DNA from 4 places in the Streptomyces sp. NPDC058697 genome. Region 4 is predicted to be linked to each of the others. Evidence: riboswitches for the same ligand, from Rfam matches in the RefSeq annotation. Region 4 holds a riboswitch; each other region holds the start of a gene.

Region 1 (3,200 bases), on a different contig from region 4:
CGAGCTGACCGTGTGCGCCACCGGCCCGCTCACCAACGTGGCCATCGCGCTCCTGGAGGACCCGGCCTTCGCCCGCCGCGTGAAGAAGTTCGTGTTCATGGGCGGCAACGCGCAGGTGCCCGGAAACATCACCCCGGTCGCCGAGTTCAACATGTGGGCGGACCCGGACGCCGCCGAGGTGGTGCTCTCCTCCGGCATCCCGTTCACCATGGTCGACCTGGACGCCTCGCACCGCTGGCTCTTCGGCCCCGCCGACCTCGCCGCGCTGGAGGCGGCGGGGACGGGCGCGGCGCTCGCCGCCCGGCTGCTGCGGGTCTACACCGACTCCTACCGCCGCCACGGCGGAGGCGACTCCTGCCCGCTGCACGACCCGCTCGCCGTGGGCGTGTGCGCGGACGAGTCGTTCGTGACGCTCGCGGAGGGAGCCGTCGTCGTCGAGTGCTCCAGCGAACTCACCCGCGGCCAGACCGTGTTCGTCCCCTCGGCCGCCCAGCGGAACTACTACACCGAGTCGCCCGCCCTGACGGCCCGCACCCGCCTCACGGGCCGCGTGGCCCTCGGCCCGGGCCCCCGCGACTTCACGAAGGACTTCGTCACGACCCTCCCGCAGTGGCCGGCCGTGGGCTGAGCCCGCCCCTGGGAAAAACTCGGCGACCTCTGTCGTACCCCTCGGGCACACTGCCAAGCATGACCATCGTGATCAGGCGGGCGAGGCCCGAGGAGTACGAGGCTGTGGGCGAGATCACCGCGCAGGCCTATCTCGGCGACGGGCTGCTCGACTTCGGGGAGAGCGACGAGTATCTGGGCGAGCTGCGGGACGTGGCGAAGCGGGCCGCCGCGGCCGACGTACTGGTGGCCGTGGTGGGGGCGGGCGCGGGCGAGCGGGTCGTCGGCGGCGTGACCTTCGTCCCGTCCGGCGGGCCGATGGCAGACATCGCGCGCGAGGGCGAGGCAGAGATACGGATGCTGGCGGTCGCGAAGGAGGCCCGCGGGCACGGGGCGGGCGAGGCCCTCGTGCGTGCCTGCGTCGACCGCGCCCGGGCCACGGACGGCTGCATACGCGTCGTGCTGTCCACCCAGCGCACCATGCACAGCGCCCATCGCATCTACGGACGCCTCGGCTTCACCCGCGCCCCCGACCGCGACTGGAACCCGGTCCCGGACCTCGACGACATCATGCTGCTCACCTACGAATTGACACTCTGACACCCTCCGAAGCCGACACGACACAAGATGTGGGGGTGCTTCCCGAGCCCGGCACAAGATGTATGCTCATGCTCGCTGTCGCCGCAGGGGAATCCGGTGCGAATCCGGAACTGTCCCGCAACGGTGTACTTGTGCATGTCTGTCCCCAGAGGAGAGCCGTGCGCCTGGTCAGTCCGAGGACCTGCCGACAGCGTGCCCAGGCCACCCGGCCCGGGTGCCATGACGTCCGGGCCTCGCGGAGTGGGCCGGTGGACGCGGCGTACCGCTGCGCAGAGCGTGTACCCCCGTGTGCCCCGAACCCCTCTCCCCGCAGGCCCCGTGCCGAGCGAGGGAGAGCCCCACGTGACCATCGCGCCAGCCGATCCGGTCTCAGCGAAAGCGCCCCAGTACCAGCAGGACAGGGCCGAGGCCGACGGACCGGGAACCGTGTTGCTGCGGACCCTGACCGACCTCACCGCCGACCTTCCCGACGCCGATCCCGGCAGGGTCGCCGCCGCCGCGCTGCGCGGCCGGTCCTCCGTCGGGGCCGACGGGATCACCGCGGAGCTGCGCGAGCTGGCCACGGAGTCGGCCGCGGGCCTCATCTCCGAGGACCCCGTGTACTCGAAGCTGGCCGCCCGTCTGCTGACGATCGGCATCGCCGAGGAGGCCGCCTCGCAGGGGGTCAGGTCCTTCTCCGAGTCCGTCGCGGTCGGCCACCGCGAGGGCCTGATCGCCGACCGCACCGCCGAGTTCGTACGGACCCACGCGGCCCGTCTGGACGCGCTGATCGACCTCGAAGGTGACGACCGCTTCGGCTACTTCGGCCTGCGCACGCTGCACAGCCGGTATCTGCTGCGGCACCCGATCACGCGGTCCGTCATCGAGACTCCCCAGCACTTCATGCTGCGTGTCGCCGCCGGCCTCGCCGAGGACGACTCGACCAGGTCCGTCGACGAAGTGGCCGCGCTGTACCGGCTGATGAGCCGCCTCGACTACCTGCCGTCCTCCCCCACGCTCTTCAACTCCGGTACGCGGCACCCGCAGATGTCGTCCTGCTACCTCCTCGACTCCCCGCTGGACGAGCTGGACTCCATCTACGACCGCTACCACCAGGTCGCCCGGCTCTCGAAGCACGCGGGCGGCATCGGTATCGCGTACTCCCGTGTCCGCTCGCGCGGTTCCCTGATCCGCGGGACGAACGGGCACTCCAACGGCATCGTCCCGTTCCTGAAGACGCTCGACGCCTCGGTGGCCGCCGTGAACCAGGGCGGCCGGCGCAAGGGCGCGGCCGCGGTCTACCTGGAGACCTGGCACTCCGACATCGAGGAGTTCCTGGAGCTGCGCGACAACACCGGTGAGGACGCCCGGCGTACGCACAACCTGAATCTCGCGCACTGGATCCCGGACGAGTTCATGCGCCGGGTCAACGAGGACCGCGTGTGGTCGCTGTTCTCGCCCTCCGACGTGCCCGAGCTGGTCGACCTGTGGGGCGAGGAGTTCGACGCCGCCTACCGCAAGGCGGAGGACCGGGGCCTCGCCAAGAAGACGATCCCGGCCCGCGATCTGTACGGCCGCATGATGCGCACCCTCGCGCAGACCGGCAACGGCTGGATGACCTTCAAGGACGCCGCCAACCGCACGGCCAACCAGACCGCGCTGCCCGGCCACACGGTCCACTCCTCCAACCTCTGCACGGAGATCCTGGAGGTCACGGACGACGGGGAGACGGCGGTCTGCAACCTCGGTTCGGTGAACCTGGGTGCCTTTGTCGACACAACGACAGGTGACATCGACTGGGAGCGGCTGGACGCGACCGTCCGTACCGCCGTCACCTTCCTCGACCGGGTCGTCGACATCAACTTCTACCCGACCGAGCAGGCGGGCCGTTCCAACGCCAAGTGGCGGCCGGTGGGCCTGGGCGCGATGGGTCTGCAGGACGTCTTCTTCAAGCTGCGGCTGCCCTTCGACTCCGCCGAGGCCAAGGCGCTCTCCACCCGGATCGCCGAGCGCGT
Region 2 (3,200 bases), on a different contig from region 4:
CGCCGTGCTGAACCTCGTCGGTGCGTTCCTCTCCGTGGAGGTCGCCAAGACGATCTCCGGCGGCATCATCAACGAAGAGGGCATCCGCACCGAAGTGATCTTCGCGGCGCTCGTCGGCGCCATTCTGTGGAATCTGCTGACCTGGCTCCTGGGTCTGCCCTCCAGTTCCTCCCACGCACTGTTCGGCGGCCTGATCGGTGCCGCGGTCATGTCGGCCGGCTGGTCGTCGGTGAACGGTTCGACCGTCGTCACCAAGGTCCTGCTCCCCGCGATCGCCGCGCCGCTGGTGGCCGGACTCGCCGCGATGCTCGCCACCCGGCTGACGTACCGCATCAGCGACAAGGCCGGTGAGCAGGCGACCTCCAAGGGCTACCGCGCGGGTCAGATCACCTCCGCGGGCCTGGTCTCGCTGGCCCACGGCACGAACGACGCGCAGAAGACCATGGGCATCATCACGCTCGCCCTGGTCACCGGCGGTGTGCTCGCGCCCGGGTCGAATCCCCCCATGTGGGTCATCGTCTCGGCCGGTATCGCCATCGCGCTCGGCACCTACCTGGGCGGCTGGCGCATCATCCGCACCATGGGCAAGGGCCTCACCGACCTCGCGCCGCCGCAGGGCTTCGCCGCCCAGACCAGCGCCGCGACGGTCATCCTGGCCTCCTCGCACCTCGGCTTCTCGCTCTCCACCACCCAGTCCTGTTCCGGCGCCGTGATGGGTTCAGGCCTCGGCCGCAAGGGCGGCGTCGTCCGCTGGTCGACCGCGACCCGGATGTTCGTCGCCTGGGGCCTCACGCTCCCCGCCGCCGGACTGGTCGGCGCGGGCGCCGAGTTCCTCACCAAGCAGGGCACCTGGGGCATCGTCCTCACCGGCGCGCTGCTGATCGCGGGCTCGGCGGTCATCTGGACGCTCTCCCGCCGCCAGCCCGTCACCGTCGACAACGTGAACGACGTCAGCGGCGAGCCCGCGGGCGTCGTGACCACCGCCATCGCCGCCGTCACCCCGCCGCCGACGGGCACGGTCGCCGCGGCCGACGACCTCAAGACCACCATCCCGGGCCCGGACGCCACCGAGCCCGTCCGTACGGCCACGGTGTAAGGAACCCACAGCATGAAGATCGACTGGGCAGCCCTCGGCTCCGTCTTCGGAGTCAGCCTCATCGTCACCGTCGCCCTCGTGGGCCTCTTCACCCTCGGCATCGTCGGCCTCTCCAAGCGCGAGTCGGCCTCCGCCCAGGGCGGCACCGCGACCCTCGCGGTCACCGGCGCGTACGCCTGCTTCGCCGCGTGCGCGGCAGCGGTGGCGTACGGCATCTCTCTGATCGTCGCCTGACGCGTACGGCACCTCCGTCACGCACGACTGCGCCCCGTCGACCCCTCGGTCGGCGGGGCGCAGTCGTGTCCGCGTGAGCGGCGATGTGGGCCTCAGCACACTCTCCCGTCGCAGGTCAACAGCAAGTTGACGGGTGTTCGTGGGCGTGGTGGACTGCCGGAGCCATGTACGGCGGCAGGAGAGGAAGCCGGTGCGAATCCGGCGCGGTCCCGCCACTGTTACCGGGGAATCGATACCCCGGGAGCCAGGAACTCTCGCCGTCGGTCTCGTCGAACCAGGGCGCGGACACCCTGAGTGAGGACAAATCGCCATGCCCGGCTGCCCAAGTGCCTTTCCAGCGACGGTTGTGCCCGATCTGACGGTCGGCTGAACCGATGCGTGCCGATCGCGTCTTCGCGTACGGCGCCGCCGCCGGCCTTCTCGGTGACCTGCTGCTCGGCGATCCCCGCCGGGGGCATCCGGTCGCCGCGTTCGGACGGGCCGCGGGAGCCGTGGAGCGGGTGCTGTGGCGGGACCACCGGGGGTGGGGCGCGCTGCACACCGCCGTGTGTGTGGGTGGCGCCACCTCGCTCGCCGCGCTCGCCGGGCGTTCCGTACGTCCCTCTCGTGCCGCGTCCGTCGCCCTGACCGCCGCCGCCACCTGGTCCGTTGTCGGCGGGACCTCGCTCGGGCGGGAGGCCCGGGCCATCGGCGGGGCGCTCGCCGCCGGGGACATCGAGGTGGCCCGGGAGCGGCTGCCTCATCTCTGCGGGCGGGATCCGCAAGCGCTGGACGCCGACGGGATCGCCCGGGCCGTCGTGGAGTCCGTCGCCGAGAACACCTCCGACGCCGTGGTGGGCGCCCTCGTGTGGGGTGCCGCGGCCGGTGTGCCGGGGCTGGTCGGATTCCGTGCCGTGAACACGCTCGACGCGATGGTCGGGCACAGGTCCGCCAAGTACCGGCGGTACGGGTGGGCTTCCGCGCGGCTCGACGACGTCGCGGGGTGGCCGGGGGCGCGGCTGACCGCCGTCCTCGCCGCCGCCGCGGGAAGTGATCCGCGCGGGGCCGTACGCGCCTGGCGTGCGGATGCCGTCAAGCATCCGAGCCCCAACGCCGGGCCCGTCGAGGCCTCGTTCGCGGGGGCGCTCGGCGTGCGGCTGGGCGGGACGCTCTCGTACGCGGGACGGGTCGAGCACCGGCCCGTACTCAATGGTGAGGGGCGGGCCGTGGAGGTCGGGGACATCGAGCGGGCCGTGCGGCTCTCGCGGCGCGTGGGCTGGCTCGCGCTCGGCGTGAGTGTCGCCGGACGGCTGCTCGTCAACGGCCTTCGCTCGAAGGGGCGTACCTCATGAGCCGGGGAACGAGCGGGGGAACGGGTGGCGGGCTGCTCGTCGCCGGTACCACCTCCGACGCCGGCAAGAGCGTCGTCACCGCCGGGATCTGCCGGTGGCTGGTGCGGCAGGGCGTCAAAGTCGCACCTTTCAAGGCGCAGAACATGTCGCTCAACTCGTTCGTCACGCGGGAGGGCGCCGAGATCGGGCGGGCGCAGGCCATGCAGGCGCAGGCCGCGCGCGTGGAGCCCACCGCGCTCATGAATCCCGTACTGCTCAAGCCGGGCAGCGACCGGAGCAGTCAGGTCGTCCTCATGGGCAAACCTGTCGGGGAGATGAGTGCCCGCGGCTATCACGGCGGGCGTCAGGAACAGCTCCTCGGGACGGTCCTGGAGTGCCTCGCCGAGTTGCGGGGCACGTATGACGCGGTGATCTGTGAGGGGGCGGGCAGTCCCGCCGAGATCAATCTGCGGCGGACGGACATCGTGAACATGGGCATCGCGCGCAACGCGCGGCTGCCCGTGCTCGTCGTCGGCGACATCGACCGCGGGGGTGTCTTC
Region 3 (3,200 bases), on a different contig from region 4:
GGGGGCATGGCCGCGCAGGTGCCCGGCAGGGACCCGGCCGCGCGTGAGGCGGCTCTGGCCAAGGTCCGCCTCGACAAGGAGCGCGAGGCGGAGGACGGCTTCGACGGCTCCTGGGTGGCCCACCCCGGCCTGGTGCCCGTGTGCCGGGAGGTTTTCGACACCGTACTCGGCGACCGGCCGCACCAGATCGACCGTACCCGCGACGACGTGGAGGTGACCGCCGCGGACCTGCTGTCGGTACGCCGTGTCAGCGGGCCGCCCACGCCGGAAGGCGTGCGTACGAACATCGCGGTCGCCCTGCGCTACTTCGACGCCTGGCTTCGCGGGCAGGGGGCCGTCGCCCTGGACGGGCTGATGGAGGACGCGGCGACCGCCGAGATCACGCGGGTGCAGATCTGGCAGTGGCTGCGGCACCGGGTGGTCGAGAGGGAGACCGTGGAGCGGCTGCTCGACGACGAACTCGCCGCGCTCGGCGCCCAGTACCCCTGGGCGGCCCTCGACGAGGTGCGGGAGCTCTTCGAACGGACCGCGCTGGCAGGCGAGTTGCCGTTGTTCTTCACCCCTGACGCCTACAGCCGTCACCTTGTCCGGCACGCGGAGGCACAGTATCGGGAGGGACGAGCATGAGCGGGGACATCAGCCGGGACATCCGCCGGGTGGGCGTGGTCGGCGGCGGCCGGATGGGCGCCGGGATCGCCGAGGTGTGTGCCAGGGCCGGCCTCGACACCGTCGTGTGCGAGGTGGACGCCATGGCGGCCCGTGCCGCACGGGAGCGGGTGTCGGCCTCCCTCGACCGGGCGGTGCGGCGCGGGAAGCTGGACCGGGACTCGGCGCGGGACGCCCTCGACCGGCTGGCCTTCACCCAGGCCCTCGAAGACCTCGCCGACCGGCAGCTCGTCGTCGAGGCCGTCGTGGAGAACGCGGACGCCAAGACGGAGGTCTTCGCCGCGCTGGACAAGATCGTCGAGGATCCCGGGGCGATCCTCGCGACCAACACCTCGTCCCTCCCGATCATGCGGCTCGGCATGGCGACGAGGCGTGCCGACCGGGTCGTCGGGCTGCACTTCTTCAACCCCGTTCCCGTGCTGCCGCTGGTGGAGATCGTGGCCTCGCTCCACACGGCGCCCGGGACGGTCGGGGCCGTCGAGGACTTCGCCACCCGGGTCCTCGGCAAGACCGTGGTCCACGCGCGGGACCGGGCGGGCTTCGTCGTCAACGCCCTGCTCGTGCCCTATCTGCTGGCCGCGATCCGCATGGCCGAGTCCGGTTTCGCCACCGCCACCGACATCGACGCGGGCATGGAACTCGGCTGCGCCCACCCCATGGGACCGCTCAGGCTGGCGGACCTGATCGGCCTCGACACCGTCGCCTCGATCGCGGAATCCCTCTACGACGAGTTCAGGGAGCCGCTCTACGCCCCTCCCCCGCTGCTCCAGCGGATGGTGGAGGCCGGGCTGCTGGGCCGTAAGACGGGCCGCGGGTTCCACGTGTACGACGCCGTCCGGCAGCCGGGCATTTGACGGCAGGGCCTAAGCTGACCGTGCAGCTGGTTCGCCCCGTCCGCCAGGCGGGATGCGTCGCAAGAGGGAACCCGGTGGGAATCCGGGACTGCCCCGCAGCGGTGAGCGGGAACGACCGCCGTCATACGCACTGGGCCCCGAGAAGCGGGACCTGGGAAGCGACGGCCAGTAGGTGCCCTCCGTACGGAGGGCGTGCCCGCGAGTCCGAAGACCTGCCATCTGCCCGTGCGCGACCGATCGCGTACGGACAATCCCGGTGACCTCGTGGGCGGGTCAGGCGTACATATCCGGCGGACGACCGCGCATGCCGCGCGAGGTGCCTCTGCCGGGTTCGTCACCCCTTCGCGCCCACGTCCCGTCCCGGGATCTCAGGGAGACATCTCGCGAAGGAGAGTTCCGTGACATCGAAGTCCGCAGCCGCGGCGGCACGGGCCACCGTGTACGGCTACCCCCGTCAGGGCAGGGGCCGGGAACTGAAGAAGGCGATCGAGGGGTACTGGAAGGGCCGCGTCGACGCCGACGCCCTCCGGGCCACCGCCGCCGAACTGCGCCGCACCAACTGGCGGCAGCTGGCCGAGGCCGGCATCCACGAAGTGCCGACCGGCGACTTCTCGTACTACGACCATGTCCTGGACACCAGCGTCATGGTCGGCGCGATCCCCGGGCGCCACCGCGCCGCGGTCGAGGCCGACGCGCTCGACGGCTACTTCGCGATGGCCCGCGGCACCCAGGACGTGGCGCCGCTGGAGATGACGAAGTGGTTCGACACCAACTACCACTATCTGGTCCCGGAGTTGGGCCCGGACACCGTCTTCACCGCCGACTCCGCGAAGCAGGTCGCCGAGCTCCACGAAGCCCTCGCGCTCGGCCTCACCGCCCGGCCGGTCCTCGTCGGCCCCGTCACCTATCTCCTGCTCGCCAAGCCCGCGCCCGGTGTGGCCGCGGACTTCGACCCGCTGACCCTGCTCGACCGACTGCTCCCGGTGTACGCCGAGGTCCTCTCCGATCTGCGGGCGGCGGGCGCGGAGTGGGTCCAGCTCGACGAGCCCGCTCTGGTTCAGGACCGCACCCCGGCCGAACTGAACGCCGCCACGCGCGCCTACCGCGACCTCGGCGCACTCACCGACCGTCCGAAGCTGCTGGTCGCCTCCTACTTCGACCGGCTCGGCGACGCCCTGCCGGTGCTGGCCAAGGCCCCGGTCGAGGGCCTCGCGCTCGACTTCACCGAGGCGGCCGCCGCCAACCTGGACGCCCTGGCCGCGGTGGGCGGACTACCCGGCAAGCGCCTGGTCGCGGGCGTGGTCAACGGACGCAATATCTGGGTCAACGACCTCACCAAGTCCCTCGCCACGCTCGGCACCCTGCTGGGACTGGCCGACCGGGTCGACGTGGCCGCGTCCTGCTCACTGCTCCACGTGCCGCTCGACGCCACCGCCGAACGGGACATCGAGCCGCAGATCCTGCGCTGGCTCGCCTTCGCCCGGCAGAAGACGGCCGAGGTCGTCACCCTCGCCAAGGGGCTCGCCCAGGGCACGGGCGCGATCACCGGCGAACTCGCCGCCAACCGGGCCGCCCTGGCATCCCGCGCGAACTCGCCCATCACCCGTGACCCGGCCGTGCGGGCGCGGGTCGGTGCGGTCACGGACGCCGACTCCCGCCGCTCCCAGCCGTACGGCGAAC
Region 4 (3,200 bases):
ACGCGACCACGGACCAGACGTCACCGACCCGGATGTCCGCCGGACCGATGGTGATCGCGACGGCGACGGACACGAGGAGCAGGGCGACGCCCGCGGCGATGAGCAGTCCCAGGCGCGGCCGTGTCACCCGGTGAGCCCGAACTCCCGCAGGGCGGAGGCGACTTGCTCGACGCCCTCGACCGTGCGGATGGTCGGGTTCATCGCCTGCCCGCTGAGCAGGACGTACCGCTTCTTCTTGACTGCGGTCATGTTCCTGGTGACCGGGTCGGACTCCAGGAACTCGATCTTCTTCTTCGCGGACTCGGCGGTCTGCGACTTGCGCGTCAGGTCGCCGATGACGAGCACGTCGGGGTCGCGGTCGGCGACGGTCTCCCAGTTGATCTGGGGCCACTCCTCGTGCGTGTCGTCGAAGACGTTCTTCGCGCCGAGGGTCCGGGTTATGACGCCGGGCGCGCCGCAACAGCCCGCCATGTAGGGCGAGTCGGAGTTGGCGAACCAGTACAGGAGGGTGACGTCGGAGGCGTCGATCCCCGAAGTGGCCTTCTTCGTCCGCTGCTTGAGGTCGGCGACGAGCTGTTCGCCCCGCTTCTCGACGCCGAACACCGCGGCCAGGTCGCGCACTTCGCCGTAGATGGCGTCGATGCCGAGGGCCTTCGTCCGCGCGCCGTCGCCGCCCGAGTCGTTGTCCTTGCCGACGCAGTCGGAGGGCGAGACGTAGGCGGGCACGCCGAGCTTCTCGAACTGGTCCCGGGTGGCCACGCCTCCCTTGCCGAGCGTCGACACGAACGAGGCGGCGACGAAGTCGGGGTCTGCGTCCAGGACCCGTTCGAAGGAGGGGTTGTTGTCGGCGATCCGCTCCACCTTCGCGTTCGCCTTCTCCAGGCCCTTCATCACCGGGTCGGTCCAGGTCGCGGTACCGGCCATCCGGTCGGCGAGGCCGAGGGAGAGCATGATCTCGGTGGTGCCCTGGTTGAGGGAGACGGCCCGCTCGGGCGGCGCCTCGACGCGTACGGTCTGTCCACAGTTGTCGAGGGTGACGGCGACCCCGGAGTCCGTGCCGGACGACGAGTCTCCCGAATCTCCCGAACCGCAGCCGGTCAGCAGGAGAGCCCCGGTCAGGACGAGGGCAGCGGGACGGGCAAGACGTGCGACGGGCACGGGAGTTCCTCAGGCGTCGAGGGCTCGAACGCGGAGCCCGGTCGTACGGTGCTCCCCCGTCGGCGCGTGACCGCGGAGGCCGCCAGCAGGTCTTCGGACTCGGGGTCACCCGGACGAGGCGCCTTCCCGGACCGTCATACCGGTCCAGTGGCCGATGCCACGCCCGTCACCCTCACCGCTGCGCGTCAGCTCCGGATTCCCACCGGATTCCCTGACCCACGTACATGGGTTCGACTGGCCTCGGCAAGCTATCACGGCGGGTGTCACGGACCGGCGGACGGGCAGGCAGTACGGGCCCAGCAGCCGCTCCACCTGTTCCGGCGGTGTTCACGGCCACGCCACGCCCCTGCCCAGGGCCCTGCCCCCGCGGCCTGAATGAGTGGTTCCGCTAGTTGAGTCACTCGGAGGCACCGGAGGGCCGCCCCATGACCGGAACCGAAACGGCGGGGACCGCACCCACTCCCCCGCCCTCGTCCACACCCCCTTCCCCGTCCCCATCCCCGTCCCCGCCCGCGTCCTCGATCAACCGTCGGCGCTTTCTGCTCGCGTCCGGCGCCGTCGCGGCGGGAGCGACCGGAGGAGCGGCGGCCGTCTTCCCACGGCAGCGCCCGGCCCCCTCCGTGCAGCCCGCGGCGGAGAGTGCGGCCCCGCAGCCGGCCGCCGCCACCCGACGGCCGGCGCCGCGACGCGCGGCCCCGTACGCGACGACCACCCTGGAGACGACGGCCCGCCTCGGAGGCCGCGCGCACACCGACACCTACCGCCGGCTCGTCTCCGGCCCCGGCTGGCCCGTGGTCGTACGCGGAGAGCTCGCGCCTGCCGCCACCGGCCGCCAGGACCGGCGCACACCGCTCGCGTGCTTCGTGCAGTTCACCGACCTCCACCTCACCGATGTGCAGAACCCGCTGCGCACCGAGTTCCTGCGGTCGCGCAGGCCTGCCGCGTGGCGGGCCCAGGAGGCGCTGACGGTGGCGGGGGCGGTGGCGCTCGTGGAGCAGGTGAACGCGCTCGGCGGGGGCCCGTACACCGGCCTCGTGCCCTCGTTCGTGATGACGACGGGCGACAACATCGACAACAACTCCGCGATCGAACTGGAGTGGTTCCTCACGCTGATGAGCGGCGGCAGGATCACTCCCAACACCGGGGATCCGGCGGCGTACGAAGGCGTCCAGAACTCCGGCCTGCCCCTCTACTGGCACCCGGACGACGCGGCCCTGCGCGACCTGGACAAGCGGCGCGGGCTGCCCCGCATCCCCGGCTTCCTCGACGCCGCGATACGGCCGGTGACCAGCCCGGGGCTCGACATCCCCTGGTACTCCACGGTCGGCAACCACGACGACATTCCCGGCGGCTGTCTGTCCCCTGCGCTGGGCGACTTCGCCGTCGGCTCCCGCAAGCTGCTGTCGGTCCCGGCCACGGACGCGGCCGCCTACGCGAAGGCGCTGAACTCCGGCGACGACCCCAAGAGCGAGGTGCTCTCGGCGATCCTGAAGAGGCACACGGCCTCGGCGCGGACGGTCACGGCCGACGAACGGCGCCGACTGTTCACCCCGCACGACTACCTGGCCGCGCATCTCGACCCGGCCCACGCCGGTGCGGGCCCGGTCGGCCACGGCTACACGGAGAACAACCTCGACGGCGACCGGATGTACTACTCGTTCCGGGTGGCCGAGAACGTCATCGGCATCAGCATCGACACGACGTACCGCAGCGGCCACTACGAGGGCTCGCTGGGCACCGATCAACTCCGCTGGCTGGAGCGGACGCTGGCCGCGCACAGCTCCCGGTCCTACGACGCCGACGGCCGCCTCGTACGCAACCCCGGGGCCGACGACGCCCATGTGCTGGTCTTCAGCCACCACCACAGTCCGAGCATGACCCGCCGCCCCGACGCCGCCCGCACCGAGGAGCCGCGGCACGACGGTGCGGAGGTCCTCGCCCTGCTCCACCGCTTCCCGAACGTGGTGGCCTGGATCAACGGCCACAGCCATGTCAACCGGATCACTCCCCACGCGCACGCCACGCCCGCCCGGTCCTTCTGG

Evidence for each region. Region 4 has a riboswitch for cobalamin ahead of ACFWXQ_RS21585 (ABC transporter substrate-binding protein). Riboswitches for the same ligand answer to the same signal wherever they lie in the genome.
Region 1: it holds a riboswitch for cobalamin, as region 4 does, so the genes downstream of both, ACFWXQ_RS37790 (ribonucleoside-diphosphate reductase subunit alpha) here and ACFWXQ_RS21585 (ABC transporter substrate-binding protein) in region 4, are expected to answer to the same signal.
Region 2: it holds a riboswitch for cobalamin, as region 4 does, so the genes downstream of both, ACFWXQ_RS33940 (cobalamin biosynthesis protein) here and ACFWXQ_RS21585 (ABC transporter substrate-binding protein) in region 4, are expected to answer to the same signal.
Region 3: it holds a riboswitch for cobalamin, as region 4 does, so the genes downstream of both, metE (5-methyltetrahydropteroyltriglutamate--homocysteine S-methyltransferase) here and ACFWXQ_RS21585 (ABC transporter substrate-binding protein) in region 4, are expected to answer to the same signal.

The regions. Positions count from the first base shown of each region.
Region 1 covers NZ_JBHXSU010000025.1:5,157-8,356, forward strand. The annotation lists gene ACFWXQ_RS37780 (nucleoside hydrolase) at 1-628, shown strand, start outside; gene ACFWXQ_RS37785 (GNAT family N-acetyltransferase) at 688-1,206, shown strand; cobalamin riboswitch at 1,239-1,410, shown strand; gene ACFWXQ_RS37790 (ribonucleoside-diphosphate reductase subunit alpha) at 1,549-3,200, shown strand, end outside.
Region 2 covers NZ_JBHXSU010000019.1:66,427-69,626, forward strand. The annotation lists gene ACFWXQ_RS33930 (anion permease) at 1-1,096, shown strand, start outside; gene ACFWXQ_RS33935 (hypothetical protein) at 1,109-1,330, shown strand; cobalamin riboswitch at 1,471-1,607, shown strand; gene ACFWXQ_RS33940 (cobalamin biosynthesis protein) at 1,705-2,661, shown strand; gene ACFWXQ_RS33945 (cobyric acid synthase) at 2,658-3,200, shown strand, end outside.
Region 3 covers NZ_JBHXSU010000003.1:675,899-679,098, reverse strand. The annotation lists gene aceB (malate synthase A) at 1-627, shown strand, start outside; gene ACFWXQ_RS10740 (3-hydroxybutyryl-CoA dehydrogenase) at 636-1,520, shown strand; cobalamin riboswitch at 1,531-1,755, shown strand; gene metE (5-methyltetrahydropteroyltriglutamate--homocysteine S-methyltransferase) at 1,919-3,200, shown strand, end outside.
Region 4 covers NZ_JBHXSU010000008.1:253,392-256,591, forward strand. The annotation lists gene ACFWXQ_RS21580 (FecCD family ABC transporter permease) at 1-127, opposite strand, end outside; gene ACFWXQ_RS21585 (ABC transporter substrate-binding protein) at 124-1,158, opposite strand; cobalamin riboswitch at 1,225-1,412, opposite strand; gene ACFWXQ_RS21590 (TIGR03767 family metallophosphoesterase) at 1,584-3,200, shown strand, end outside.